DNA from 3 places in the Streptomyces sp. NPDC001530 genome. Region 1 is predicted to be linked to each of the others. Evidence: riboswitches for the same ligand, from Rfam matches in the RefSeq annotation. Region 1 holds a riboswitch; each other region holds the start of a gene.
What was found. A riboswitch is a leader RNA that binds a small molecule or an ion and turns the genes downstream of it on or off. The one in region 1 is predicted to bind S-adenosylmethionine.

Region 2: it holds a riboswitch for S-adenosylmethionine, as region 1 does, so the genes downstream of both, thrC (threonine synthase) here and ACFY0T_RS34425 (aminotransferase class V-fold PLP-dependent enzyme) in region 1, are expected to answer to the same signal.
Region 3: it holds a riboswitch for S-adenosylmethionine, as region 1 does, so the genes downstream of both, ACFY0T_RS17620 (cell envelope biogenesis protein OmpA) here and ACFY0T_RS34425 (aminotransferase class V-fold PLP-dependent enzyme) in region 1, are expected to answer to the same signal.

What each region holds. Positions count from the first base shown of each region.
Region 1 covers NZ_JBIAVS010000019.1:42,584-52,104, reverse strand. Annotated here, with positions in the region: gene ACFY0T_RS34435 (rhomboid family intramembrane serine protease) at 1-159, shown strand, start outside; gene ACFY0T_RS34430 (Lrp/AsnC family transcriptional regulator) at 156-437, shown strand; gene ACFY0T_RS34425 (aminotransferase class V-fold PLP-dependent enzyme) at 1,276-2,637, opposite strand; SAM riboswitch class IV at 2,851-2,967, opposite strand; gene trpD (anthranilate phosphoribosyltransferase) at 3,099-4,163, opposite strand; gene ACFY0T_RS34415 (cytochrome bc complex cytochrome b subunit) at 4,305-5,945, opposite strand; gene ACFY0T_RS34410 (Rieske 2Fe-2S domain-containing protein) at 5,942-7,006, opposite strand; gene ACFY0T_RS34405 (c-type cytochrome) at 7,003-7,812, opposite strand; gene ACFY0T_RS34400 (heme-copper oxidase subunit III) at 7,877-8,497, opposite strand; gene ACFY0T_RS34395 (hypothetical protein) at 8,691-9,092, shown strand; gene ACFY0T_RS34390 (Ig-like domain-containing protein) at 9,209-9,521, opposite strand, start outside.
Region 2 covers NZ_JBIAVS010000018.1:200,725-210,245, reverse strand. Annotated here, with positions in the region: gene otsB (trehalose-phosphatase) at 1-189, shown strand, start outside; gene ACFY0T_RS34080 (trehalose-6-phosphate synthase) at 240-1,700, opposite strand; gene ACFY0T_RS34075 (glucosyl-3-phosphoglycerate synthase) at 1,800-2,744, opposite strand; SAM riboswitch class I at 2,929-3,076, shown strand; gene thrC (threonine synthase) at 3,094-4,377, shown strand; gene ACFY0T_RS34065 (MoaD/ThiS family protein) at 4,496-4,771, shown strand; gene ACFY0T_RS34060 (cold-shock protein) at 5,220-5,423, shown strand; gene groL (chaperonin GroEL) at 5,787-7,409, shown strand; gene ACFY0T_RS34050 (NADH:flavin oxidoreductase) at 7,649-8,803, shown strand; gene ACFY0T_RS34045 (hypothetical protein) at 8,914-9,504, opposite strand.
Region 3 covers NZ_JBIAVS010000008.1:66,640-76,160, reverse strand. Annotated here, with positions in the region: gene ACFY0T_RS17630 (amino acid ABC transporter ATP-binding protein) at 1-358, opposite strand, end outside; gene ACFY0T_RS17625 (amino acid ABC transporter permease) at 355-1,335, opposite strand; SAM riboswitch class IV at 1,665-1,774, opposite strand; SAM riboswitch class IV at 1,903-2,050, shown strand; gene ACFY0T_RS17620 (cell envelope biogenesis protein OmpA) at 2,421-3,131, shown strand; gene ACFY0T_RS17615 (DNA-3-methyladenine glycosylase family protein) at 3,244-4,122, shown strand; gene ACFY0T_RS17610 (NADP-dependent oxidoreductase) at 4,150-5,097, opposite strand; gene ACFY0T_RS17605 (ABC transporter ATP-binding protein) at 5,608-6,768, shown strand; gene ACFY0T_RS17600 (ABC transporter permease) at 6,765-7,472, shown strand; gene ACFY0T_RS17595 (ABC transporter permease) at 7,469-8,143, shown strand; partial or broken gene ACFY0T_RS17590 (ATP/GTP-binding protein) at 8,186-8,796, opposite strand; gene ACFY0T_RS17585 (DUF742 domain-containing protein) at 8,747-9,178, opposite strand; gene ACFY0T_RS17580 (roadblock/LC7 domain-containing protein) at 9,237-9,521, opposite strand, start outside.

The DNA.
Region 1 (9,521 bases):
CTCGCGGCGGGCCGCGACACATCGGGCCCCGGCGTCGCCTATCTGGCCCACCTGGTGGGCTTCTCGGCCGGCTTCCTCTACGCATCGGTCCGATTCGGCCGTACGACTAGAGTGAAGGCCCCAGCGACGGCCGCCCCCGAGGGAGAGAACCAACCGTGATCACCGCGATCGTCCTCATCAAGACCAGCGTGGACCGGATCCCCGAGATCGCCGAGTCGATCGCCGCGCTGGACAGCGTCAGCGAGGTCTTCTCCGTCACCGGCACGTACGACTTGATCGCCATGGTCCGCGTCAAGGCCCACGAAGACCTCGCGGACGTCATCCCGGGCCGCATCAGCAAGATCCCCGGCGTCGAGGCCACCGACACCCACGTCGCCTTCCGCACCTACTCCCAACACGACCTGGAAGCGGCCTTCGCCATCGGCCTGGACGGCTGAATTCGCCCCCGCCGCCCCTACCCATTCCCACCCCTGGGGGCTGCCGCCCCCAGACCCCCGCTTCGACCTGAACGGCCCCGTCCTCAAACGCCGGACAGGCTGAACAGACAGAACAGGTCCGCTCCGACGGTTGAGGAGCCGGAACCAGGCAGGGCTCCGGGGGAAGCTGCGGGGCGGGCTCCGAACCAAAGCCTCCGTCGCGTCCAGGGCGAAGCCCTCGGCCACGAGTACGAGGCAGGCGCACCGCAGTCAGGGCACAGGGGCCAGCGCCCACCCCACAGGGCCAGGGGCGGCGCCCTGGACAGGGGCCAGAGGCGGAGTCCCGGACAGCGGCCAGAGGCGGAGCCCTGGACAGGAGCCAGAGGCGGAGCCCTGGACAGGAGCCAGAGGCGGAGCCCTGGACAGGAGCCAGAGGCGGAGCCCTGGACAGGAGCCAGAGGCGGAGTCCTGGACAGGAGCCAGAGGCGAGTCCCGAGGGGGGACAGCGCCCCCGACGAGGTCCAAGGACGTAGCCGCGCGCAGGGGTCAGGGGCGGAGCCCCCGGCGGGTCAGGGGCGGAGCCCCGGGCGGGGACGGGGGCGGAGCCCCGGGCGGGTCAAGGACGGAGCCCCGAGGGGGCCCTGGGGGCGGAGCCCCGTGCGGGAAAGTCCAGAGGGCGGCGCCCCCTCGCCGAGTCTGGGGCGGCGCCCCTCACGGGGTCTGGGGCAGCGCCCACTCGCCGGGGCTGGGGCAGTGCCCCCTCGCGGGGTCTGGGGCGGAGCCCCAGGTGGAGGGGACGGGTAGGGGCGGCGGGGGCGAAAGACCCACCCGCCCGAGCCCCCACCCACCTGCGGTCGGGTCAGACCGCCGGGACGCAGCGGCCGTCCTCCGTGCGGTAGTTCCACTTCGCGCCGTCCCGTACGAGTTCCTTCACGGCGGTCACGAAGCGCTGGACGTGCTCGTCGGGAGTGCCCGCGCCGAAGCTGACGCGGATGGCGTTGAGGGACTTCTCGCCGGGCGCGGCCTCGGGGGCGCCGCACTCGCCCTGGGTCCCCGGGTCGCTGCCGAGGAGGGTGCGCACCAGCGGGTGGGCGCAGAAGAGGCCATCCCGGACCCCGATGCCGTACTCAGCGGAGAGCGCGGCGGCGAAGTGCGAGCTGTTCCACCCCTCGACGACGAAGGAGATGACGCCGACGCGCGGCGCGTCGTCACCGAAGAGGGAGAGGACCCGCACCTCGGGCACCTCGGCCAGCCCCGCGCGGACCGTGTCGATCAGGTGCTGCTCCCGGGCGACGAGCCCCTCGAAGCCGGCCTCCGCCAGCGCCTTGCAGGCCGACGCGATCGAGTAGGCGCCGATCACGTTCGGCGACCCGGCCTCGTGCCGCGCCGCACTCTCGTGCCACTCCACGTCCACGCCACCATCCGTACGCCGCGCGACCTTCCGGCTCGCACCGCCGCCCGCGAGGTACGGCTCGGCCTCGCGCAGCCAGTCGGAGCGGCCCGCGAGGACACCGGAGCCGAAGGGCGCGTACAGCTTGTGGCCGGAGAAGGCGACCCAGTCGACGTCCAGGTCGCGGACGGACACCGGGTGATGCGGGGCCAGCTGCGCGGCGTCGAGGACGATACGCGCGCCGTGCGCGTGCGCGGCCGCGGCGAGCTCCCGCACCGGCCACAGCTCACCGGTGACGTTCGAGGCCCCGGTGACGCAGACGAGGGCCGGCCCGTACGGGTCGCGGTCGGCGAGCGCGCGCTCCAGCGTCGCGACGGCCTCGTCAGGCGTGCGCGGGGCGTTCAGGTACGTCACCCGGGCATCCCGCCACGGCAGCAGCGAGGCGTGGTGCTCGGTCTCGAAGACGAAGACCTGGCAGTCGGCCGGAAGGGTGGCGGCGAGCAGGTTGAGTGAGTCGGTGGTGGACCGGGTGAAGATCACCTGGTCGCCCTCGCGGCAGTCCAGGAACTCGGCGACGGTCTTGCGAGCGTTCTCGAACAGGTCGGTGGACAGCTGCGACAGGTACCCGGCACCGCGGTGCACGCTGCCGTAGTACGGGGCGTATGCGGCCACGTCGTCCCACACCCGCTGCAGGGCCGGGGCACTGGCGGCGTAGTCGAGCGCGGCGTAGGTGACCTCGCCACCGGTGACGAGCGGGACGGTGACATCTCGCCCCAGGACGGGCAGAGGGGCACAAACGGTCTGGTCGGCGGCAGCGGTGAAGACAGACATGGCGAGCTCCTGTGAGAGGCAGAAGGAATCACCGCGCGAGCGGGTACCGGGTACACCGGGATCGGGTACACCGGAATACGGCTCAGCGCGGGAAGGGTGGAAAGGGGGTATGCGGAGGCGGGGCTCTACGCCCTATCGCATTCGCTTGCTCACAGAAGGCTCCCTCGAACGACCAGGACCCCTGGTACCGCGCTTATTTGAAAGCGTGCGAGGGGTCCGCGCTTGCCGTAGACCTCGCTGCCTACGGCCTGGTCTTCACCCGGGGCACCCCGCCACGGACGGAGGGTTGCCGGACAGCCGGCCGGGGCCTGATGGCTGTCGCTCATGACCTGGTACAGCATCTTGCCAGAAGATCTTCGACGCGCAAGGCGCAGTCCAGGATCCGGACTGCGCCTCGCGTCACCTCACGTACGGCCTCGGAGCCGACGTACGGCTCAATGGGCTCGGAGTCGGCGTACGGCTCATGCGTTGGTGGCCGCCACCCACCGCTCCAGCGTCCTCTTCGCCGCCCCGGAGTCGATGGCCTCCGCCGCCTTCGCCATGCCCGCGCGGATCTGGTCCACCAGCGGCGCGTCGCCCGGCGACAGCGCCACCAGGGCCGCCGCCGAGTTCAGCAGCACCGCGTCCCGTACGGGCCCGGTCTCGCCGTTCAGCAGTCGACGGGCCACGTCCGCGTTGTACGACGCGTCGGCGCCGCGCAGGGCCTCCACAGGGACGAGGTCGATACCGACGTCGCGCGGATCGAAGCGCTCCTCGGTCACCTTGCCGTCGCGGACGACCCAGACCTTGGACGTCGACGTGGTGGTCAGCTCGTCGAGGCCGTCGTCGCCGCGGAAGACCAGCGAGGAGTTGCCGCGCTCGGCGAAGACGCCCGCCACGATCGGCGCCATGCGCAGATCCGCGACCCCGACCGCCTGCGCCCGCACCCGCGCCGGATTCGTCAGCGGCCCGAGGACATTGAACGTCGTCCGGATCCCCAACTGACCCCGCGCCGCCGCCACATGACGCAGCGCCGGATGGAACTTCACCGCGAAGCAGAAGGTGATCCCGGCCTCCTCGGCCACCTCGGCGACCCGCTTCAGGGGCAGCTCGAGGTTGACGCCGAGCTTCTCCAGGACGTCCGAGGCACCGGAGGCCGAGGACGCCGCACGGTTGCCGTGCTTGACGACCTTGGCGCCGGTCCCGGCCACCACGATCGCCGACATCGTGGAGATGTTGACGGTCTTCGCGCCGTCGCCGCCCGTACCGACGATGTCGACGGTCGGCCCCGGCACCTCGATCACATTGGCGTGCTCGTACATCGTCCGGACGAGCCCGGAGATCTCCTCGACCGTCTCGCCCTTGGCCCGCAGCGCCACCGCGAAACCGGCGATCTGCGCGTCCGTCGCCTCGCCGCGCATGATGCGGTCCATCGCCCAGGCCGTGTCGTCCGCGCTCTGGTCACGGCCGTCGAGCAGGCCGTTCAGCACCTGGGGCCAGGAACGGCCCGCCGCGGTGTCGCCTCCAGCGGGGTTCACAGCGCTCATAAGCCGCTCCTGGTTCAGTCCCGGAAAGGGACTCCTTATAGGGATGGGAACACCCTATCCAGCCCGGGAGACGGCAAAGAGCCCCGTCCATGCAATGGACGGGGCTCCAGCCGTGGCGATCAATAAGGACCGATCAGAGGATCAGTGGTGGCCGTGGCCGCTCGTGATCTCCTTGTACTCCTCGACCGTGGGCTTGGGGATCTGGTTGTTCTCCCCGTAGAAGCCCTTGCTGAGCTTGGCGCGCAGCCGCTGCGTGCCCGTGACCTTGCGCTCGACACCGTTCTCGTCGACCGTCGGGCCGATCTCGGCCGGCAGGTACTGCTCGTGCGCCGTGAGGGCGTGCAGCGACGACTGCGGCAGCGGCTCGTGGACCTCGATGAACTCACCGTGCGGCAGGCGCTTGATGATGCCCGACTCGCGGCCGTGCAGCACCTTGTCCCGGTCGCGGCGCTGGAGGCCGAGGCAGATCCGCTTGGTGATGAGGAACGCGAGGACCGGTCCGACGAAGAAGAAGATCCGCACGAACCAGGTGACCGTGTTGATCGACAGGTGGAAGTGCGTGGCCCACAGGTCGTTGCCGCCACCGATCAGCAGCCCCATGTACAGGGTGATCCACGCGACGCCGATGCCGGTACGCGTCGGGGCGTTGCGCGGGCGGTCCAGGATGTGGTGCTCGCGCTTGTCGCCGGTGATCCAGGACTCGATGAACGGGTAGACCGCGATCGCGACCAGGACCAGCGGGAAGATCATCAGCGGGATGAACACACCCAGGACGAGCGTGTGACCCCAGAGGTTGACCTCCCAGCCCGGCATGAAGCGGATCAGGCCCTCGGAGAAGCCCATGTACCAGTCGGGCTGGGCGCCGGTGGACACCTGGTCCGGACGGTAGGGGCCCATGGCCCAGATCGGGTTGATCTGAGCGACCGCCGCGATGGCCGCGATGGCACCGAAGACCAGGAAGAAGAAGCCTCCGGCCTTGGCCATGTAGACCGGAAGGAGCGGCATGCCGACGACGTTCTTGTTGGTCCGTCCGGGGCCCGCGAACTGCGTGTGCTTGTGGTAGAAGACCAGGATCAGGTGGCCGACCACCAGGCCGAGCATGATGCCCGGCAGCAGCAGGATGTGGACCGAGTAGAAGCGGGCCACGAAGTCGCCGCCCGGGAACTCTCCGCCGAAGAGGAAGAACGACAGGTACGTGCCGACGATCGGCACGGACAGGACCGCGCCCTCCATGAAGCGGACACCGGTGCCGGAGAGCAGGTCGTCCGGGAGCGAGTAACCGGTGAAGCCGGTGAACATGCCCAGGACGAACAGCAGGAAGCCGAACAGCCAGTTGACCTCACGCGGCTTGCGGAACGCACCCGTGAAGAACACGCGCATCATGTGCACGAACATGCCGGCGAGGAAGATCAGCGCCGCCCAGTGGTGGATCTGCCGGATCAGCAGACCACCGCGCACATCGAAGGAGATGTGCATGGTCGAGTTGAACGCCTCGGACATCAGCTGGCCCTGCAGCGGGATGTAGCTGCCGTGGTACTCCACCTCGTTCATCGACGGGTGGAAGAACAGCGTCAGATACACACCCGTGAGGATGATGATGATGAAGCTGTAGAGGCAGACCTCACCCAACATGAACGACCAGTGGTCGGGGAAGATCTTGCGCATGTTGGACTTGGCCAGGGAGTAGATCCCCAGACGGCCGTCGGCCCAGTCGGCCACCCGCTCGCCGGCGGGCGCCTTCTCGCGCGGCGAGCGCGAGTCGGAGGTGGTGGTAGTGCTCATCCGCGCTCCCAGAATGCAGGACCGACGGGCTCTTCGAAGTCGCCGAGCGCCTCGAGGTAGCCCTCGTCGTTCACACCGATGCGCAGCTGCGGCAGGGCGTGACCGGCCGGGCCGAAGATGACTCGGGCACCGTCGGAGAGGTCGAAGGTGGACTGGTGGCACGGGCAGAGGGCGTGGTGCGTCTGCTGCTCGTACAGGGAGACCGGGCACCCGACGTGGGTGCAGATCTTCGAGTAGGCCACGATTCCCTCGTAGGACCACTCGAGTTCCTGCTTGTCCTTGATGTTGTCCGGCTGGATCCGGACGATCATCAGGGCCGCCTTGGCGATCTCCTTCTGGAAGTCCTCGTCGTGCTCCTCCAAGCCCTCGGGCTTGGCGAAGGTGAGCGAACCGACGGCGACGTCCGAGGGACGCAGCGGCTCGTTCGTGTTCATGTTGACGAGGAGCTTGCCCTTGGACCAGATCGTGTGGCGCAGCTTGGTGCCGGGCAGCGGGCCGAGGTCGCGCAGCAGCATGACGCCGGAGAGCGGGAACAGGGCCAGCGCGCCGAACATCGTGTTGCGGATCAGCTTGCGGCGGCCGAGCGCGGACTCCTTGGCGCCCTGCTTGAAGTCGGCCATGACCTTGGCCTTGACCTCGGGCTCCGCCTCGATCGCGTGACGCTCGTCGACGATCTCCACGTCGGACATCAGCGTGCGGGCCCAGTGGACCGCGCCCGCGCCGATCGAGAACAGCGCCACACCGAGGGTCAGCCCCAGCGCGAAGTTCAGCGCGCTGATGTGCCCGATCGGGAACACGAAGATCGACTTGTCGTTCGGGATCGCCACGTACGAGACGATGAAGGCGACGGTGGCCAGCATCGACAGCGTGAACAGCATGGCGACGGTGCGCTCGGACCGCCTGGCGGCCCGCTCGTCGATGTCCTGGACGCGGTGCTCGTGGGGCGGCAGTCCCGGGTCCGCGAACGGGTTCTTCTCGTCCGCGACGGCTACCGCTTGACCGTGCTCGTCGGTGGCCCGCTCAGCGGGCACGTTCTCTTCTGGAATGTCTTGGCTACTCATGACTTCTTGGCCTTTGCGGTCCGAGCGGCGACCCAGACGGCGACGGCGATCAGGGCGCCGAGTCCGAAGATCCAGGAGAACAGTCCTTCAGTGACCGGCCCGAGGCCGCCCAGTTCGAGACCGCCGGGGTTCTCGGTGTCGTCACCGTTGACCGCGTCGAGGTACGCGATGATGTCCTTCTTGTTCTTCTCCGACAGCGTCGTGTCGGGGAAGGACGGCATGTTCTGCGGGCCGGTCTGCATGGCCTCGTAGATGTGCTTCGGGTCGACACCGTCCAGGCTGGGCGCGAACTTGCCGTGCGTCAATGCGCCGCCCTTGCCGGTGAAGTTGTGGCACTGCGCGCAGTTGGTACGGAAGAGCTCGCCGCCCTTGGCGATGTCCGCGCCCTCGGGGTTGACCTGGCTCTTGGTCGGGATCGAGGGACCGGCACCGAGCGAGGCGATGTACGCCGCGAGCTGGTCGATCTCGGCCTGCGAGTAGATGACCTTCTTCTTCGGGACCTGCGCGCCCGGCTGCTGGGCCGGCATACGGCCGGTACCGACCTGGAAGTCGACCGCCGCGGCGCCGACGCCCACGAGGCTCGGCCCGTCGGAGGTGCCCTGACCGCCGGTGCCGTGGCAGCTTGCGCAGCCCACGGAGTACAGCTTCTTGCCCTCGTCGATGGCGAGGGACTGGGCGGTCTCATCGGCTTGCGCCTGGCCCGCGGGTGCGAAGGCGGTGTACAGCCCCCCGGTGGCCGCCAGCGCGATGAGTAGGACGACGACCGCCGCCAGCGGATGGCGTCGTCGTGCGGAGAGCTTTTTCACGGATTACCCCGGTGTCAGGATCTTCTGCGTCGATGCTTCTGGATGTTTCGGGCGGTGGGCCCGATTACTTGATCATGTAGATCGTGGCGAAGAGGCCGATCCAGACGACATCGACGAAGTGCCAGTAGTAGGACACGACGATGGCGGCGGTCGCCTGCTCATGGGTGAACCTCCGGGCCGCGTAGGTGCGGCCCAGGACCAGCAGGAAGGCGATGAGACCGCCCGTCACGTGCAGTCCGTGGAAGCCGGTGGTCAGGTAGAACACCGAGCCGTACGGGTCGGAGGAGAGCGAGAGCCCGTCCTTCTTGACCAGTTCGGTGTACTCGAAGACCTGACCGCCGATGAAGATCGCACCCATGATGAAGGTGACGATGAACCACATCCGGAGCTTCTTCACGTCCCCGCGCTCGGCGGCGAACACGCCGAGCTGGCAGGTCAGGGAGGAGAGCACCAGGATCGTGGTGTTCGTCGCCGAGAACGGGAAGTTCAGGCTCTCGGCCATTTCCTTCCAGTGCTCCGGCCCGGTCACCGATCGCAGGGTGAAGTACATCGCGAAGAGGGCCGCGAAGAACATCAGCTCGGAACTCAGCCAGATGATGGTTCCGACGCTGGTGAGGTTCGGCCGATTGACCGACGGGTGCGCGTGCCCGGTTTCTACTGTCGTTGCTGTCGCCACGACCGACATTATGTCGGTCGCTTATCCCGCCCTCACCCCGGGGGGTGCCGTTCGGAGTGTTGACGGGGTGTGTCCAGCCCGTATGGCCCATCGAAGCCCTGTCCGAACCGGTGTTGACGAGGTGTTCAAGGGAGTAGCATCCGCGCCATCGGTACCAGTGGTTCCCGACCAATGCTGTGCGTCTTAGATGCGTGGAGGAACAATGCAGCCGACCGCCACGGTGCTCGTCTACAGCGACGACTCCAACACCCGCGAACAGGTGCGGCTCGCTACCGGGCGCCGGCCCGCTCCGGACGTTCCCTCCGTCGAGTTCGTGGAGTGCGCGACGCCCGGCGCCGTGATCAAGGAGCTGGACAAGGGCGGGATCGACGTCTGTGTGCTGGACGGTGAGGCCGTGCCCATGGGCGGCATGGGGGTGTGCCGTCAGATCAAGGACGAGGTCTTCAACTGTCCGCCCGTGCTGGTGCTGATCGGGCGGCCCCAGGATGCCTGGCTGGCTACCTGGAGCCGTGCGGACGCCGCCGTGACGCTGCCGGTGGATCCGGTGGAGTTCGCCTCTGCGCTGGCCTCTCTGCTGCGTCGTAAGGCTCTTACGGGCGCCTGAGAGCTCGGGTCCCCTTGTGGTTCGGCGGCCGCGGGTTGATTGTGGCTTGTCGCGCCCGTGCGGCGGAGCCGTACATGGCACGGCCCCGCGCCCCTTACGGGGCGCACAGCCCAAGCTCACACTGACTCGGGGCGCAGTCTGGCCCTGTCCTGCGGAGTCGGGCCCTCGGGAACCCCGGCCACCAGGGCGCTGCCCTCGCGCCATTTCTTCCAGTCGAGGTTCCAGTCGCCGAAGCCGTTGGTGAACGGCGCCATCATGGCGCCGTTGGAGTTCTGGACCTTCACGATGTCGCCCTGGCGCACATTGTTGAAGAACCACTGGGCGTTGGCGGTGCTCATCCCGGTGCACCCGTGGCTGACGTTGGCGTACCCCTGGTCGCCCACGGACCAGGGCGCCGCGTGCACGTACTCGCCGCTCCAGGTGACGCGG
Region 2 (9,521 bases), on a different contig from region 1:
GGCGACGACCTGGGCGACCTGCCCGCCTTCGCCGCCGTCGACAAGCTTCGCTCGGACGGCATCCCCGGGCTCCTGGTCTGCAGCGGCAGCTCCGAGGTCGCCGAACTCGCCGACCGGGCCGACCTGGTGGTGGACGGCCCGCCCGGCGTCGTACGACTGCTGTCCGCGCTCGCGACTCAGCTGACGTAATCGAGCTTGGGGGAGGGTGGGCACAGACGAGAGCGCCGGGTGCCGTGCCGTCAGACTTCCAGCTCGCGCAACTGCTCCAGGAACCACTGCGCCGGAGGCAGCGCGGTCGCCGCGGCGGCGAGCCGTTTCGTACGCTCGGCCCGCTCCCCGAGCGGCATGCTCAGCGCCTCGTGCAGCGCGCGGGCGGTGCCGATCACGTCGTACGGATTCACCACCACCGCGTCCTCGCCCAGCTCCTCATACGCCCCCGCCTCCCGCGAGAGCACCAGTGCACACCCCTCGTCGGAGACGACCGGCACCTCCTTGGCGACGAGGTTCATGCCGTCCCGGATCGGGTTGACGAGGGCCACGTCGGCGAGCCGGTACGCGGCCAGGGAGCGGGCGAAGTCGTCCTTGACGTGCAGGATGACCGGGGTCCAACCCGGCGTCCCGTACTGGGAGTTGATGTCGTCCGCGGCCCGCTGCACCTCGGCCGTGTAGTCGCGGTAGACGGCGAGGTCCTGCCGGGACGGGTAGGCGAAGGCGACGTGTACGACCCGCTCGCGCCACTCGGGGTGGTCCTCCAGGAGCTGCCGATAGGCCAGCAGCCCGCGCACGATGTTCTTCGACAGCTCGGTCCGGTCGACGCGCACGATCGCCTTCCGGCCCTCGCCGATCTCCGCCCGCAGCACCGCCATGCGCTGGTCGACGTCCGATTCGTGGGAGCGCGCTCGCAGGAACTCGGCGTCCGCGCCGAGCCCGTGCACGCCGATCTGCGTGGTCCGCAGCGGCGGGCGCCCGGTCGGCGAGTGCTCGACGGACCGGCGCGGGTCACCGCTCGGCGAGGTCGGGAAGATCCGCTCGCGGTCCACCTCCCCGGCGCACCGCATGAAGGCCGACGCCCAGCGCCAGGTCAGGAACCCCAGCCGGTCGGCGCCCAGCATGCCCCACACCAGCTGCGCCCGGATGTCGTCCGGCAGCATCCGGAAGTACTCCTCCGGTGCCCACGGCGTGTGCGAGAAGTGCCCGATTCTCAGGTCGGGGCGCAGCTCGCGGAGCATCCCCGGCACCAGGCACAGGTGGTAGTCCTGGACGATCACCACCGCACGCTGGGCCGCCTCGTCGGCCAGCGCCTCGGCGAACGCGCGGTTGTACGCCTCGTACGAAGCCCACTGGCGGCGGAATTCGACGCCGAAGACCGGCTCCAGCGGTGTCTGGTACAGCATGTGGTGGACGAACCACAGCACGGAGTTCGCGATGCCGTTGTACGCGTCGGCGTGCACCTCGGCGTCGATGTCCAGCATCCGTACGCCGGTCTCGCCGACCCCGCGCCGCACCGCCTCGCGGTCCCCGGCGCCGAGCGCCGAGCACACCCACAGGGCGTCCGCGTCCGGCCCGATCGCCGACAGGCCCGAGACCAGCCCGCCGCCGCCGCGCCTGGCGTGCAGCGAGCCGTCCTCGTGTACCTCGTAGGTGATCGGGCCGCGGTTCGACGCGACCAGAATCCGATGGGCACCATGCGTGGAAGCCATACGCCTCAACCTAGCCCGGCCCGGAAACGCTCAAACGTACGGCCGAGGTCCGAACAGGCCGTATACGACCGCCCGGAGTCGGTCACTCCTTGTCGACGGCTATGCCACTCTGCGTGACTGATATTCGGCGATGTCCGCCATCGGAGGGCGTTCCTCCGTGTCGACGGAGTGCGTGCGCGGCTCGAAACCGTCCTCGCCCCGTTCGAACTGTGTGAGCGCGGGACGGATCATGTGGCCGCGCGCCAGCCGCAGCTGGGCCGTGCGATAGATCGCCGCGGCCATCCGGCCCAGCGCCTGCCCGTCCTGGTGGCGGTGCCTGCGGACGCCCACGTCGACCTGGGCCAGGGCGTCCAGGCCCACCAGGTGCAGGGCGTCGACGAGCATGCCCAGCTCGACGCCGTACCCGACGGGGAACGGGAGCTGCTCCAGCAGCGACCGCCGGGCCGCGTACTCGCCGCCGAGCGGCTGGACGAAGCCCGCGAGCTGCGGCCAGTGCATGTTCAGCAGGGGGCGCGCCATGAGTTCGGTGACGCGGCCACCCTGACCGGCGGCGGAGCCGAGCGGCCTGTCGTACATGGCCTTGACGAGGTCCACGCCCGGGTCGGTGAGCAGCGGGCCCACGATCCCGGAGACGAAGTCGGACGAGAACTCCTTGAGGTCCGCGTCGATGAAGCAGACGATGTCCCCGCTCGTCACGAGCAGTGACCGCCACAGGACCTCGCCCTTGCCGGGCACGGTCGGTATCCGCGGCAGGATCTCGTCCCGGTGCACGACGCGCGCGCCCGCGGCGGCGGCCACCTCGGAGGTGCGGTCCGTCGAGCCCGAGTCGACCACGACGATCTCGTCAACGAGGGGGACCTGTTGCATCAGATCGTGGCGGATGATCGCGACGATCTCGCCGACGGTCTCCTCCTCGTTGAGCGCGGGCAGCACGACACTGACCGTCGACCCTGTGGTGCGTTTGGCGGCCATGAGCTTGTGGAGCGGGCGATCGGTCACGGACCACGAGCGGGTGCTCAGCCAGCGCTCAACTTCTTCCAGCACAGTCTGCGGCTCCTTACTGTCTGATCACACACTCTCATCGGCGTGCCCGCCGCGGCAGCGGCAGATCGGATAGGGCCGTCTCGCGGTTCGGACGACTATCTCAACTGTCCTGGCCTTCGGTTACAGTCTTGAACAACGCGGATGACCATCGCATTGCGTAGATCATCCGCGTACAACCGAATACCGCTCATCCAGAGGGGCAGAGGGATACGGCCCGATGAAGCCCCGGCAACCCTCCAGCTGGTTCCTGTCACGCGGACGTGGCGAGGCTCCCGGCTAGGGAAGGTGCCAAATCCGTCTCACGGCGAAGTGCGTCGTGAGGAAGATGAGGAGAAAGGGCCTCGCCTCCATGGCTGCGCAGACAGTTGCCACCACCACGAACTCTGTCGATCTGGGTCCCGCCGCGGCGCTCTCATGCCGCGAATGCGGTCACCGCGTGCCCCTCGGCCCGGTCTTCGCCTGCGAGGAGTGTTTCGGCCCGCTGGAGATCGCGTACGACTTCTCGGCCTACGAAACCGAGGAACTCCGCAAGCGCATCGAAGCGGGCCCCGCGAACATCTGGCGTTACGCGCCGCTGCTCCCCGTCCCGGCGGACGTCGCCGAGAAGCCGAACATCAACCCCGGCTGGACCAAGCTCGTCAAGGCCGACAACCTGGCGCGCGAGCTGGGCGTCGACGCCGGCAAGCTCTTCGTCAAGGACGACTCCGGCAACCCGACGCACTCCTTCAAGGACCGCGTCGTCGCGCAGGCCATCGAGGCCGCCCGCGCCTTCGACTTCACCACTCTCTCCTGCTCCTCGACCGGCAACCTCGCCGGTGCCGTGGGTGCCGCCGCCGCCCGCGCCGGCTTCCGCTCCTGCGTGTTCATCCCGCACGACCTGGAGCAGGGCAAGGTCGTCATGGCCGCGATCTACGGCGGCGAGCTCGTCGGCATCGAGGGCAACTACGACGACGTGAACCGCTTCTGCTCCGAGCTGATCGGCGACCCGGCCGGCGAGGGCTGGGGCTTCGTCAACGTCAACCTGCGGCCGTACTACGCGGAGGGCTCCAAGACCCTCGCGTACGAGATCTGCGAGCAGCTCGGCTGGCAGCTCCCGGACCAGCTGGTCGTGCCGATCGCCTCCGGCTCCCAGCTCACCAAGGTCGACAAGGGTCTGCAGGAGCTGATCAAGCTCGGCCTCGTCGAGGACAAGCCGTACAAGATCTTCGGTGCCCAGGCCGAGGGCTGCTCGCCGGTGTCCGTCGCCTACAAGGCCGGGCACGACGTCGTACGCCCCCAGAAGCCGAACACCATCGCCAAGTCGCTCGCCATCGGCAACCCGGCCGACGGGCCGTACGTGCTGGACATCGCGCGCCGTACGGGCGGTGCGGTGGAGGATGTGACCGACGAGCAGATCGTCGACGCCATCAAGCTCCTCGCGCGCACGGAGGGCATCTTCGCCGAAACCGCAGGTGGCGTGACCGTCGGCGTCACACGCAAGCTGATCGAGAACAGGCTGCTCGACCCGACGCTGACGACCGTCGTCCTCAACACCGGTGACGGTCTCAAGACGTTGGACGCGGTGGCCGGCACGGGGCTCACCGCGACGATCCGGCCCAACCTGGACTCTTTCCGGGAAGCCGGCCTCGCGTAAGGACCGTTCTCCATCTGCGGGCCGGTGGGGGCTGGTCGCGCCCGCGCGGCGGAGCCGCATATTCAGCAGAGCCCCGCGCCCCTTACGGGGCGCTGTACCTGACCGGAGGTCATCACCCATGAGCGTCAACGTCCGTATCCCCACCATCCTGCGCACCTACACCGGCGGTCAGGCCGAGGTGAGCGCCGAGGGTGCGACCCTCGCCGAGGTCATCGCCGATCTGGAGAAGAACCACACGGGTATCGCCGCGCGTGTCCTGGACGACCAGGGCAAGCTGCGCCGCTTCGTCAACGTGTACGTCAACGACGACGACGTCCGGTTCGAGCAGGGCCTGGAGACGGCGACGCCGGACGGTGCGGGCGTCTCGATCATCCCCGCCGTCGCCGGAGGCTGACCACCAGTCACAGTGCGGGCGGTTGCTGACCCGGCTTCCAGCACGAAGAGTTCACCGAATTGCCCCCTCCGTGAGAGAAACGGAGGGGGCAATTCTGCATGGTTGAGCGGGGTACAGTTGGGGAACCTGCTTCGCCTTTCATGCCGGGCGCATATGAGTACCTGCCGGGCGCCCGACTAGAAGCAGCCAAAGTGCCCCGCCTTTTTGAGCCGTTTATGGCATATACGGGGCCCGACTTGCCCTGAATCCTTGCGAATTCTCCGCATATTCCCGATCGGCTGTGCCCAGAATTCTCGTCCGATTGACCTGTTGCAGACGGCAGTTGGACAGATACATTCAGCCGCGGTCGACGCGTTCCGGCGCACACCCCCAACCGTTGGGGGGTGAGGTCTGACCCGGATCCGCGAAGTGTGGATCTGTGCAAGGGCCAGTAATAGGGGAGTTAGGCATGGCTCAGGGCACCGTCAAGTGGTTCAACGCGGAGAAGGGGTACGGCTTCATCGCGGTCGACGGTGGTGCGGACGTCTTCGTGCACTACAGCGCGATTCAGATGGACGGCTACCGCACCCTTGAAGAGGGTCAGCGAGTGGAGTTCGAGATCTCGCAGGGCCAGAAGGGTCCGCAGGCGGACATGGTCAAGCTCGCCGTCTGATCCCGGCGCGAACGGCCACCGACGCACTCACGCCGAGGGGCCCGCATCCCACCAGGGATGCGGGCCCCTCGTGCGTTCCCGGGCCGACCCCTCAACGAGCTCGCTGCGCGAGCGCACCTTGCGCCCACCCGTCGCCCGACCACCACCCCTCAACGAGCTCGCTGCGCGAGCGCACCTTGCACTCGACGGGGTCGAGTGCTAATCATTGGCGTTAGCACTCTCCGAGTGAGAGTGACAGAACTTGGATCGGGCCGGTGAGGTCCGCAGGCCGGTGGGGCAAGGAACCACAAGGCTTGCAGGCCGTCCGTCGCGGGCGCGGGCACGATCCGGAGCAATCCACCCCGTCCGGGAGGACCACTTCACATGGCCAAGATCATCGCGTTCGACGAGGAGGCGCGGCGAGGCCTCGAGCGCGGCATGAACCAGCTCGCGGACGCCGTCAAGGTGACCCTCGGCCCCAAGGGCCGCAACGTCGTCCTCGAGAAGAAGTGGGGCGCCCCCACGATCACCAACGACGGTGTCTCCATCGCCAAGGAGATCGAGCTCGAGGACCCGTACGAGAAGATCGGCGCCGAGCTGGTCAAGGAGGTCGCGAAGAAGACGGACGACGTCGCCGGTGACGGCACGACGACCGCGACCGTCCTGGCCCAGGCGCTGGTCCGCGAGGGCCTTCGCAACGTCGCCGCCGGTGCCAACCCGATGGCCCTCAAGCGCGGTATCGAGAAGGCCGTCGAGGCCGTCTCCGCCGCTCTGCTGGAGCAGGCGAAGGATGTCGAGACCAAGGAGCAGATCGCTTCCACGGCCTCCATCTCCGCCGCCGACACCCAGATCGGCGAGCTCATCGCCGAGGCCATGGACAAGGTCGGCAAGGAAGGCGTCATCACCGTCGAGGAGTCCCAGACCTTCGGTCTGGAGCTGGAGCTCACCGAGGGTATGCGCTTCGACAAGGGCTACATCTCGGCGTACTTCGCCACCGACATGGAGCGTATGGAGGCCGTCCTCGACGACCCGTACATCCTGATCGCCAACTCGAAGATCAGCAACGTCAAGGACCTGCTGCCGCTCCTCGAGAAGGTCATGCAGTCCGGCAAGCCGCTGCTGATCATCGCCGAGGACGTCGAGGGCGAGGCCCTGTCGACCCTGGTCGTCAACAAGATCCGTGGCACCTTCAAGTCTGTTGCCGTCAAGGCCCCGGGCTTCGGTGACCGCCGCAAGGCCATGCTCGGCGACATCGCCATCCTCACGGGCGGCGAGGTCATCTCCGAGGAGGTCGGCCTCAAGCTGGAGAACGCGGGTCTGGACCTGCTGGGCCGCGCCCGCAAGGTCGTCATCACCAAGGACGAGACCACGATCGTCGACGGCGCCGGCTCCGCCGACCAGGTCGCCGGCCGGGTCAACCAGATCCGCGCCGAGATCGAGAACTCGGACTCGGACTACGACCGCGAGAAGCTCCAGGAGCGCCTGGCGAAGCTGGCCGGCGGCGTGGCCGTCATCAAGGCCGGTGCCGCCACCGAGGTCGAGCTCAAGGAGCGCAAGCACCGCATCGAGGACGCCGTTCGCAACGCGAAGGCGGCCGTCGAGGAGGGCATCGTCGCCGGTGGTGGCGTCGCTCTCATCCAGGCTTCCGCCGTGTTCGAGAAGCTCGAGCTCGAAGGTGACGAGGCGACCGGCGCCAACGCCGTGAAGCTCGCCCTGGAGGCCCCGCTCAAGCAGATCGCCGTCAACGGTGGTCTCGAGGGTGGCGTCGTCGTCGAGAAGGTGCGCAACCTTCAGGTCGGCCACGGTCTGAACGCCGCGACCGGTGAGTACGTCGACATGATCGCCGAGGGCATCATCGACCCGGCGAAGGTGACCCGCTCTGCCCTGCAGAACGCCGCCTCCATCGCCGCGCTGTTCCTCACCACCGAGGCCGTCATCGCCGACAAGCCGGAGAAGGCCTCCGCGGCCGCTCCGGGCGGCATGCCGGGCGGTGACATGGACTTCTGATCGACCTCTGGTTGATCACTGTCCTTACGTTCCGAGGGCGGTACCCCCACTCCCAGGGGGTGCCGCCCTCGGGCGTGTTCGGGGTCAGGGGCGCAGCAGGGGCCATGGGCGGGCGTGGTCCGGATCACAGAAGGGGGCGTGGGGCGGCGGAATGCCCTGGCGGGCGGGGCGGTTGACGTTGACAGACGGTTTGATGCATGTGCACATACTGCACGGAATCCCCATGCGCCGTCTGCTCGATGTCTGACCGACCTCTCCGAGGAGCCCCCTTCGTGACTGCCACCGCCGCCTCGCGCGCAGCCGAGATCCTGTCCCGCCCCGTGACCCTGAACGGCCTGACCGTCCCCAACCGCATCGCGATGGCCCCGATGACCCGGATGTTCTCGCCGGGCGGCATACCGGGGGAGGACGTCGTCGGGTACTACGCCCGCCGCGCCGCCGCGGGCGTCGGTCTGATCGTCACCGAGGGCACGTACGTCGGCCACGACTCGGCAGGGCAGAGCGACCGCGTCCCGCGCTTCCACGGCGAGGAGCAGCTGGCGGGCTGGGCGAAGGTCGCCGACGCCGTGCACGCGGCGGGCGGCGCGATCGTGCCGCAGCTGTGGCACATCGGCATGGTGCGCAGCGCGGGCGAGCCGCCGTTCGCGGACGCCCCCGCGGTCGGCCCGTCGGGCCTGCGCATCAACGGCACCGCCGGTGAGGGCAAGGAGATGACCCAGGCCGACCTGGACGACGTCATCGCGGCGTTCGCCGAGGCCGCGGCCGCCGCCGAGCGCATCGGCTTCGACGGCGTCGAACTCCACGGCGCCCACGGCTACCTCATCGACCAGTTCCTGTGGGCGGGCACCAACCGTCGTACCGACGCGTACGGCGGCGACCCGGTGGCCCGTACGAAGTTCGCGGCGGAGATCGTCGCCGCCGTGCGCGCGGCGGTCTCCCCGGAGTTCCCCGTCCTCTTCCGCTACTCGCAGTGGAAGCAGGAGGCGTACGACGCCCGGCTCGCCGAGACGCCGGAGGAGCTGGAGTCCATCCTGACCCCGCTCGCCGCGGCCGGAGTGGACGCCTTCCACGCCTCCACCCGCCGCTACTGGCTCCCGGAGTTCGACGGCTCGGACCTGAACCTGGCCGGCTGGACGAAGAAGCTGACCGGCAAGCCCGCCATCACCGTCGGCTCGGTCGGCCTGGACGGCGACTTCATCAAGGCCTTCCAGGGCGAGGGCGCGCCGGTGGCCGGCCTCGACAACCTCCTCGACCGCCTGGAGAGCGACGAGTTCGACATGGTCGCGGTCGGGCGTGCGCTGCTGCAGGACCCGGAGTGGGCGGCGAAGGTTCTCGACGGACGGTTCGCGGACCTGGCGGCGTACGACCCGGCGGCGCTCCGCACCCTCAGCTGACCTCGGGGGTTTTCGCCCCCACCCATTCCCGTACCCCGGGGGCTGCGCCCGCCAGACCCCCCTGGGTTTGACTTTCGGGTGCGGACGGGTGGGGGCTCCCCCTGGATCGGCTAGAGGTTGCCCATTGGTTCGATGTCGATTCTTACCGGGGTGCCCCAGATGCGTAGGACCTCGTAGTCCGTGAATTCGTGGACCAAGCGGTAGGCCATTCCGGGGCGGGGGGTGCGGCGCTCGGCGGCGAGGTAGCGCTCGGCCTCGTGGCGGTCTCGGCGGGGGGTGCCGCAGAGCTGCCACGCCTGGCCGTTCCAGACCTCCGGGAGCCAGCGCTGCTGGGGCTGGGGGCGGTCGCCGCGCAGGCCGTAGCGGGACTTGGTGCGCTCGGGGGCTTCCTCGGGGCCGGTGGTGGTGCGGCCGTGCGCGTACGCGTCGTTGACCTCGGAGCGGCGGGCGGCGCGGCGGCGGGTCTCGCAGAGCAGGCAGAGGTCGGCGGCGCCCTCGTCGACGGGGCCGCCTGGATGCTCCGAGCAGCGGGTCGTGGGCGCGGCCGTCGTCACCGTCTCGTCGAGCAGGTCCAGGGCCCGCTTCAGGTCGGCCTTGACCTCGTGCAGCTTGGCGTCGGGGGTGTCGGCGTTCAGCGCGTCGCCGTGCTCCCCGAGCAGCCGCAGGGCGCGGCCGAGGGCGGTCAGCTGTGCGTGGTTCACGGTGGTGGGTTCCCTCC
Region 3 (9,521 bases), on a different contig from region 1:
CGTTGTCGAGGACGGTCAGGTGCGGGAAGAGGTTGAAGTTCTGGAAGACGAAGCCGATCCGGCCGCGCTGGGTCAGGATGGCTCGCTCGCTGAGTTCCTTGAGACGCTCACCGTGCCGTCGTACGCCGATCAACTCGCCGTTGACGCTGACGTATCCGACCTCGGGTTTCTCCAGGTGGTTGATCACCCGCAACAGCGTCGACTTGCCGGAGCCGGACGGGCCGAGGATGACGGTGACCTCGCCGGGCCGCACCGTCAGGTCGACGCCGTCGAGCACCCGGTGGGCGCCGTACCACTTGTGCACGTCGTGGACCTCAAGGGCGGCGGGACGCGCGTCGAGGGTCTGGGCGGTGGTCATACGGCGGCCTCCTTGCGCAGCCGGGCCCGCAGATCACCGAGGCCGGTCCGCACCTTCTGCAGTGGCGTCGGCGGCAGGGTGCGCGTCGCGCCCCGGGCGAAGTACCGCTCGACGTAGAACTGGACGACGGACACGGCACTCGTGAGGATCAGGTACCAGACGGTGGCGACCAGCAGCAGCGGCACGATGTCGCCGGGATAGGTGCTGCCCATCGTCTGCACCGAGCCGAACAGATCGAGCAGCGACACGTAGAACACCAGGGATGTGCCCTTGATCAGGCCGATCAGCTGGTTGACGTAGTTCGGGGTGATGGACCTGAGGGCCTGCGGGAAGACGATCCGGGTGAACTGGTACGTCTTCGGCAGGCCGAGCGCGGCGGCCGCCTCGTGCTGGCCCTGGTCGACGGAGAGGATTCCCCCGCGGACGACCTCGGCCGCGTACGCCGCCTCGTTGAGGCTGAGGCCGATGACGGCGACCGTCATGTCGGTGGCGAGCCGTGACTCGTCGAAGGTGACGAAGGCCGGCCCGAACGGCACACCGAGGCTCAACGTCTTGTACAGGGCGCTGAAGTTGTAGAGGAAGATCAGGACGACGATCAGCGGTACGGAGCGGAACAGCCACGTGTACACCCAGCTCGCCGCACGCAGCACCGGACTCCCGGAGAGCCTCGCGAGGGCGAGCAGCACCCCGCCGAGCAGTCCCAACACCGCGCTGAGCGCGGCCACTTCGAGGGTGATGACGAGGCCGTCGAGGATGGTGGGGCGCAGGAACCAGTAGCGGAAGCGGTCCCACTGGTAGAAGGGGTTCGTGGCCAGGCCGTGGATGATCTGGGCGACCAGGACCAGCACGACAGCCGTGGTGATCCAGCGGCCCGGCCTGCGCAGCGGCAGCACGCGTTGGGCGGTGAGCGGCTTCGCCGGGGAGTCGGCGGGCGGTGCCTCGGCAAGGGACACGGCGGCGCCAGGGGGTTCACTCATGAGGGCTCCAGCGGAGTCGGACACCCCGGTGCGGCGTACGCGACGGCACCGCAGCACAACGAGGAAGGCCGCGGATGACGAAGAACGGGAAGACGCCGGTACCGGGGGCTGGGCGGGCAGAGGGCACACCGCGGCGGCGGTGCGCGTCAGGGATTCAGAACGCCGTCAGCCTTGACAGCGGGCACAGCCCGAAGCGGTACACAGGGCACTGTTGACGCGGAGCAGATCGACACAGCGGTTCGCGCACAGCAGGACGCAGCCGCGGGGCCGCCGTGCGGCCTTCCAAGCTGCGTCCATCGCCGTCTCCGTCACTGTTGCCGCCCGTGGGCGGCTCGCGCTTACCGAAAGTCTTCCGGTCCGGTCGTCACCTGGGGCACCCCACCGCGTCGCGAGGGTTGCCGGCCAGCGAGCCAGGGCTTTTTCGCTGACACTCATGACCGATCTGCGGCGTAAGTTAGGCACGCGCGGAAACCAATGTCAACGTGTTCCGGCCCGGATGACCACCTGGTGAGACCGCGTACAGGCGTCCTTGACGCCTTCGGGGAGCGCGCCGACACTGGCGGGGACGGTCACGATTGTCAGCGCCTCGTCCCCGCGGATTCTCCCGCGCGACGCGGTCATCGGCCCCGGCCCGCTGACAGGCAACCCTTCCACCGCGACGGGGTGCCCCGGGTGACGACCGGGTCCCGCCGGTGCGGCGGGGCAAGCGCGGTCTCGCAACTCGCGGGCCCTGGAGGCGGACCGGTGGGAATGCCCAGGAACTACCTGACGAGACGTCTGCACATCGACTTGTTGCGGGTCTCCAGCGCGTACTAGTCCGGCCGCTTCGTGCCGGTACGCAAGCGCAGTCACTCCGTTCCGCCGCTGCCGCCCACGAGGCGGCCGGGGCTTCGTCGTTCCCATGGAGAGTCATGCCCAAGACAGTTTCGCGCGCCTCGAACACAGGCACCGCAGGCACGTGCGCCACCAGCGCCGCCACCACCAGCTCGCACGCGCCAAGTGCAGGCACCTGCTCCTCAACCTCTCCCGCCCCGAGCCCAGTTGATTCTCCGTCAAGCGCTCGCCCCTGGGGCGCCGGACCGTCCGTGTCCACTCGCCCGCACGCCATCCGCAGCCGTATCGGCGTCGGCGCCGCCGGTGGTTTCTACCCGGCCCCGCACCGCTATCAGCTGTATCTCTCCGAAGGCTGTCCGCGCTCGCTGCGCCTGGCCATCACCCTCGACCTGCTCGGCCTCAAGGACTCGGTCACCACCACGACCCTGGCGCTCCCCGCCGAAACACCTGACGCGTTCGCCTCGCTGCGCCGCGCCTACGAGGCCACCTGGCACCACTACGAGGGCCCGCTGACCGCGCCCGCGCTGTGCGACCGCTGGAGCGGACGCATCGTCAGCAATCACACCCCCGACATCCTTCGTGACCTCGCGGACCTACCGAGGGGCCACGACGGAACCTGCGCCCCCGCGCTGCACCCGCCGGCCCTCGCCGCGGACATCGACGCCCTGCGCGAACTCCTCGACCGGGACGTGACATCGACCGCACGGCCGGAGGCCCGATCGGCGACGCTGGATGTACTGGACTGTCAACTCGCCACTTGTACCTACGTCTTGAGCGAGGAGCTGACAGCGGCGGACGTGGACCTCTGGGTGGCACTCACCCACCTCGACACAACCGACCCCCTCTCCCGGCACAGCCGCCTCCGCGACTACGTGCGCCGCCTCGGCGAGCATCCTGCCTTCCAGGGCGCCGGGTGCGTACGTCCTGACGGTCACCGCGGCGGCGCTCGCGGAAATACTTGACGGAGGTTGTCAGGTATTCAGCCCAAGGTGGGGTGCACAGAAGACAGTGAACCGGCGCCGGAGGCCTCTCCGTCCGTCCGCGCGTGCCGGTGTCCTGAGCAGGAGGTTGGGCATGGCGCAGCACGCGGTCGCATTCGAGGTGGTCGGTCCCTGGTCACTGGACGCGAGCCGGGAGTTCTGGGAGGAGTTCGCTCCGCTGGGGCCGGCCGCGGCGGCGGGTGCCGACGGGGCGCTGCGCACGGTCTTCCACGCCGACGCCGACTGGCGCCGTGTCGCCGCGGAGGTCACCCAGTACGGCACCACGGCGCACGTCGTGGTGACCGGCGACGGCGACCTGGACGCCGCCGCCGAGCAGGTGCGCCGCTTCCTGTCCCTGGACATCGACGCCCGCGGCTGGCCCGCGGTCGCCGAGCGCGACCCCGTGATCGCAAAGGTCCAGGCCCGCTGGCCCGGCCTGCGCCCGTGCGGCTTCCACTCGCCGTACGAGGCCGCTGCCTGGGCGGTGTTGACCCAGCGCACGGGGATGACCTCGGCCAGGCGTATGCGCGCCGAACTCGTCGCCCGCTACGGCACCGGCGGCGCGTTCCCCTCCCCCGAGGCCCTGCTCGGCCTGGACGTCGAACTGCCCTGGCGCAAGACCGAGTACCTGCACTCCGTGGCGTACGCCGCGCTCGACGGGCTCCTCGACGGGGCCTGGCTGCGCACCCTGAACCCCCAGGAGGCGGTGCGCCAGGTCCAGCAGGTCAAGGGGCTGGGCGTTTTCTCCGCCGAGCTCGTCGTCATACGCGGCGCGGGCCACCCGGACACCCTGCCGAGCCAGGAACGCCGGCTGGAGGCGGAGATCACCGAGCAGTACGGCCCCGGCCACCACCTCACCGAGGTCTCCGAGAACTGGCGGCCCTACCGCGCATGGGCCGCGCTGCACCTCCGCGTCCTGCGCGCCGAGCGCATGGGCCCGGCCGACGTCCGCCCCGCTCACACCCCCGCGTAAGGCGGCGGAAAACGTCGCGCCCGTCGGTCAGTCGGCGACGGTGATGACGATCTTGCCGCGGGCGGTACGGGAGGCCAGTGTGGCCAGGCCTTCGGCCGAACGCTCCAGCGGCAGGACGGTGTTGACATCGGCCTTGAGCGTGCCGGCGGCCAGCTGCTCGGCGAGCGGGGCGATGACCTGGCGCACCGGGCCTCCGTTGACGTTGGCGCCGGTGAGGCCCGCGGCGGCGAGCACCCGCTCGTCCGCGGCACCGAGGGTGGAGGAGACCTTGCCGCCCTTGCGGACCACGTCCAGCGGCAGGCCGTCCGCGCTGTGCGAGACGAGGTCGATGAGGGCGTCGACGCCCTCGGGGTACGCGACGCGCACCTGGTCGGCGACATCGCCGGTGGTGTAGTCGACGACCGTGGTGGCCCCCAGGCCGATGAGCCGGTCGGTGTCGCTGGGCCGGGCGGTGGCGACGACGGTGACGCCGCGCGCGGCGAGCAGCTGGACCGCGTACGTGCCGACCCCTCCCCCGGCGCCGACGACCAGCACGCTCTGGCCGGACTCGGCGGCCACAGCATCGACCGCGGCAAGCGCGGTCGCACCGGCCAGCGGCAGGGCCGCGGCGGTGGTGAAGTCGATCCCGGCGGGCTTGAGGGCGACGGCGGCCGCGGGCAGGACCGCGTACTCGGCGACCGTCCCGGCCTGGATCGGCGGGGCCAGCAGGATGTGCCCGAAGACCTCGTCGCCGGGCTTCACATGGTCGACGCCGGCGCCGACCGACTCCACCACACCGGCCGCGTCCCGGCCGACGACCAGTGGGTACTCGTGCGGCATCATCTCCGCCATCATCCCGGCGGCCAGCACGTTGTCGATGGCGTTGAGCGAGGCGGCCTTCACCTTGATCAGGACGGTGCCCTCGCCGGGCACCGGCACGGGCAGGTCGGACACCTCGGGCTGCTGCCCGGCGGCGGGAACGTTCAGTGCGCGCATGATGTGCCTCCAGAGATGAGGGGAGAAATAGGAAGAAGAGTACGAAAAGAAGGGGGTGGGTGGCGGGTACCGCGCCGCCCGCGTATGGGATGGCGTACGAGCCTCTCAAGACGTACGAGCCGAGGCGGCCCCAGCCCGCCAGGACGGACGCGATGTCCGGCGCAGCTGGGAGGATCAGGCCGAGCGCCCCCAGGACCTCGGCCGCCCCGATCCCCGTACGCCTGCTCGCCCAGGCCGGAGTGGCCCAGCGGCCGAGTACCCATAGTGCGAGGTTCGGCCACGGCAGGCCGAAGAAGAGCTCGTCGCCTCGTCGGACTCCACGAGCCGTTCGAGGCTCGCGCTGATCCGCGCAGCCACTCTGTCCGCCACCTGCGCATCACGACACCGGACCACGCTCGCAATCCGTAACCTGCGGCGACCGCGAACGAACATCAACTGGCTAGACTACGCACCCTCGTACACGCGATCCCGCCACGTACGAGCAAAGCCGTTCCCGAAGGGTTTCGACGCTTGATAGCCATCGAAGATGTCAGCAAGCGATACGCCGACGGCACGGTGGCCGTCGATCGCCTGTCCCTCCAGATACCGAACCACTCCATCACCGTTCTCGTCGGACCCTCGGGCTGCGGCAAGACCACCACGCTGCGCATGATCAACCGCATGGTCGAGCCGAGCAGCGGCACGATCCGGGTCAACGGCGAGGACATCCTGCGCCAGCCGGTCAACGCCCTGCGCCGTTCCATGGGTTACGTCATCCAGAACGCGGGTCTCTTCCAGCACCGCACGGTCCTCGACAACATCGCCACGGTGCCGCGGCTGCTCGGCTGGTCCAAGCAGCGGGCCCGCGCCCGTGCCGCCGAGCTCATGGAGCGGGTCGGTCTCGACCCGGGCATGGCCCGCCGCTATCCGTACCAACTGTCCGGCGGCCAGCAGCAGCGTGTCGGCGTCGCCCGCGCGCTGGCGTCGGACCCGCCGATCCTGCTCATGGACGAGCCGTTCTCCGCGGTCGACCCGGTCGTCCGCCGGGGCCTCCAGGAGGAGTTGCTCCGCATCCAGGGCGAACTCGGCAAGGCGATCGTGTTCGTCACCCATGACATGGACGAGGCCATCACGATCGGCGACCGCATCGCCGTGATGCGCACCGGCGGCCACCTGGCCCAATTCGCCGCCCCCGACGAGTTGTTGTCGTCGCCCGCCGACTCGTTCGTGGAGGAGTTCCTGGGCGCCGACCGGGGTATCCGCGGTCTGTCGTTCCTGTCCACCCGCGAGCTCGCACTCGACCGCTCCCGGGTCTTCCCGGTCGGCTCCGACTGGCAGGAGATCGCCGGTCGGGGCGGAGAGCGGTCGTCGGTGCTGGTGACCGACGCCGGCGGCAAGCCGCTGGGCTGGGCGGACCTCAGCGTGTGGGGCGGTGACGTTCAGGCTCTGGAGCCGTACGGGCAGAGCTTCGAGGTGGGCCGGGACTCGCTGCGGGTCGCGCTGGACCGGGCGGTGCTGTCGCCCACCGGCCAGGCGGTCGCCGTGGACGGGGCGGGGCAGGTGCTGGGCGTCGCCGACCAGGAGACGATCGCGGCGGCGATCCGCGTGGCCCGGCAGCGACGGGCCGCGGACTCCCCACAGGGCCCGTCGGACTCCCCGCAGGGCCCGTCCCACCTGAAGGCCGCGCGATGAACGGCTTCTTCGACATTCCGAGCGACCTCCAGAACAGCTATCTCGGTCTGATCTCCTGGCACATGCAGGAGGCCCTGATCCCGGTGCTGGTCGGTCTGCTGCTGGCGCTGCCCATCGGCCTGCTGTGCGTCCGGTTCAACTGGCTCTACCCGCCGGTCCTTTGGGTCACCACGGTGCTGTACGCGATCCCGTCGCTCGCCTTCTTCGTGGTGCTCATCGACTACACGGGGCTGAGCCGGCTCACCGTGATGATCCCGCTGTGCCTGTACAGCCTGGTGATCCTCGTCCCCGCGGTCGTCGACGGCATCCGCTCGGTCCCCGAGGAGACGAACGCCGCCGCTGCGGCGATGGGCATCGGTCCCGGCCGCCGCTACCTCCAGGTCCAACTCCCCATCGCCGTACCGGCGATCATGGCCGGACTGCGGGTGGCGACCGCCTCCAGCATCAGCCTGGTCAGCGTCGGCGCGCTGATCGGCAACCAGGGGGCGCTCGGCAATCTGCTGACCACCGCGATGCTGTACCACCGGCCGGTCCTCGCGGTGAACTCGGTGGTGACCACCGCCGTCCTCGCGGTGCTGGTCGACGCCCTGCTGGTGCTGCTGCGCCGGGTGCTCACCCCCTGGCAGCCGCCGTCCAGCCGCAGGACCAAGGGCCGTACGGCCACGATCGCGGCCACCGCCCGCACCCCGGAGAGCGTGTCGTGAACGTACTCAATTTCATCCAGTCGTTCTTCAGCGACGGCTCCCACTGGCACGGCTACGACGGCATCCCGCAGCGCGTCTGGGAGCACCTCCAGTACTCCACCGGGGCCCTCGCGATCGCCGCGGCCATCGGTCTGCCCATCGGCCTGGTCACCGGACACACCGGCCGCGGCGGCAACGCGCTGGCCTTCGTGTCGGCGGGGGCCCGGGCCCTGCCGACCTTCGGGCTGCTGGTGCTGATGTTCGTCTGGCTCGGGCTCGGCATCCTGCCTGTGATGATCCCGCTCGTGGTACTGGCGGTCCCCCCAGTGCTCATCACCACCTACGAGGCGATCCGCACCGTGGACCCCTCCCCCGTGGACGCCGCCCGCGGCATGGGCATGTCGGAGGGGAAGATCCTGTTCCAGGTCGAGGTCCCGGCGGCGTTGCCACTGATCCTCAGCGGACTGCGCTCGGCGGCGATCCAGATCGTGTCGACGGCGACGATCGCGGCCTATGTGAGCCTCGGCGGGGTCGGCCGCTACATCGTGGACGGCCTCTACCAGCGCAACTACGAGAAGGTGGTGGGCGGGGCCACCCTCACCGCCGTGCTCGCCCTGCTCGTCCTGGTGCTCTTCTGGGCCGTGGCCCGGCTGGCGGTGTCCCCGGGAGTGCGCAGGCGCCGGGCGGCCTGACGGCCGTATCGAAGGGGGACGGGTCCTGGGCCCGTCCCCGCTTCACCGCTCGGCTGTGGCCAGCGCGTGCTCGAGGACGACGAGGAGCGCGTCCCGTACGGAGCCGCGTTCGCGCGCGTCGAACACGGTGAGGGGCACGTGGTCGGCGACGTCGAGGGCCCACCGTACGTCGTCCAGATCGTGTTCGACCTTGCCGTCGAAGGCATTGACGGCCACCGCGAAGGGGATCTCGCGGTGCTCGAAGTAGTCGACGGCCGTGTAGCAGTCGTCGAGCCGACGGGTGTCGACGATGACGAGTCCGCCGAGCGCGCCCTCGACGAGGTCGTCCCACATGAACCCGAAGCGCTCCTGGCCGGGGTCCCGAACAGATAGAGCTTCAGGGTCGGGTCGAGGGTGACGCAGCCGAAGTCCATGGCGACGGTGGTCGTCATCTTCTCCGGGGTGTGCGTGAGGTCGTCGACGCCTGCGGCGACCGAGGTGATGGACGCCTCGGTGGTCAGCGGCTCTATCTCGGAAATGGCGCCCACCGTGGTGGTCTTGCCCACGCCGAAGCCGCCCGCGATCACCATCTTCACCGGCAGCGGCGGCCGGGGCCCCTCGGTGTCAGCCCTCACGGATCGCGCCCCGGGAGTCGGGGATAGCTCGGAGACCATCGATAACCCTTCGCAATACGGTGACATCGCGGTTTGAGTGGGCCTGCGGTGCGTACAGGGCCAGTTGACCGTCGGCGCGCAGATCGTCGGCGAGCACCCGGATCACATTCAAGTGCATCCGCAGTTTCGCCGCGATCTCCGCCAGCGACTGCGGCTGGCGGCAGACCGTGATGATGTCACGGTGCTGTTCGAAGACGAAGGCGTCCAGTGCTGCCAGCCCCAGTTCGGTCGCGACCACCTGCGTCTCGATCGGGATCGGCGGTACGAGACTGTCGCCGCCGGCGATCCGCCCCGCGGTCAGCAGGAAGGGCCGGACGACCGACGCGGGGGGTTCCACTTCCCACCCGGCGTCGTCGGTGGCTGCTGGCTCGCCGGCCGTCATCACGTCCTCCCCCTTCGCTTCGCGGGCCGTCACCGGTCATATGACGCCCCGTCGGACGTCAACCGGTCGGGGCGATGCCCACGGTGTTCTTCAGCTCCATGACCAGCTGCGGGCTGAGGACCGCACCGGCCCGGTTGGCGAACAGGGTCATCTCGTACGCGATGTTGCCGAGCTTCGCCTCCTTGGAGGCGACCACGCCGAGCACCGCGCCGGCGCCGAGCGCCGACACCAGGACGTGCCCTTCCTCCAGGTCGATGATGACCTTGTTCAGACCGCCGAGGCCGTAGTTGCCGGACGCGCCCATGGCCAGGCTGGTGATGCCGGAGACGATCGCCGCGAGCCT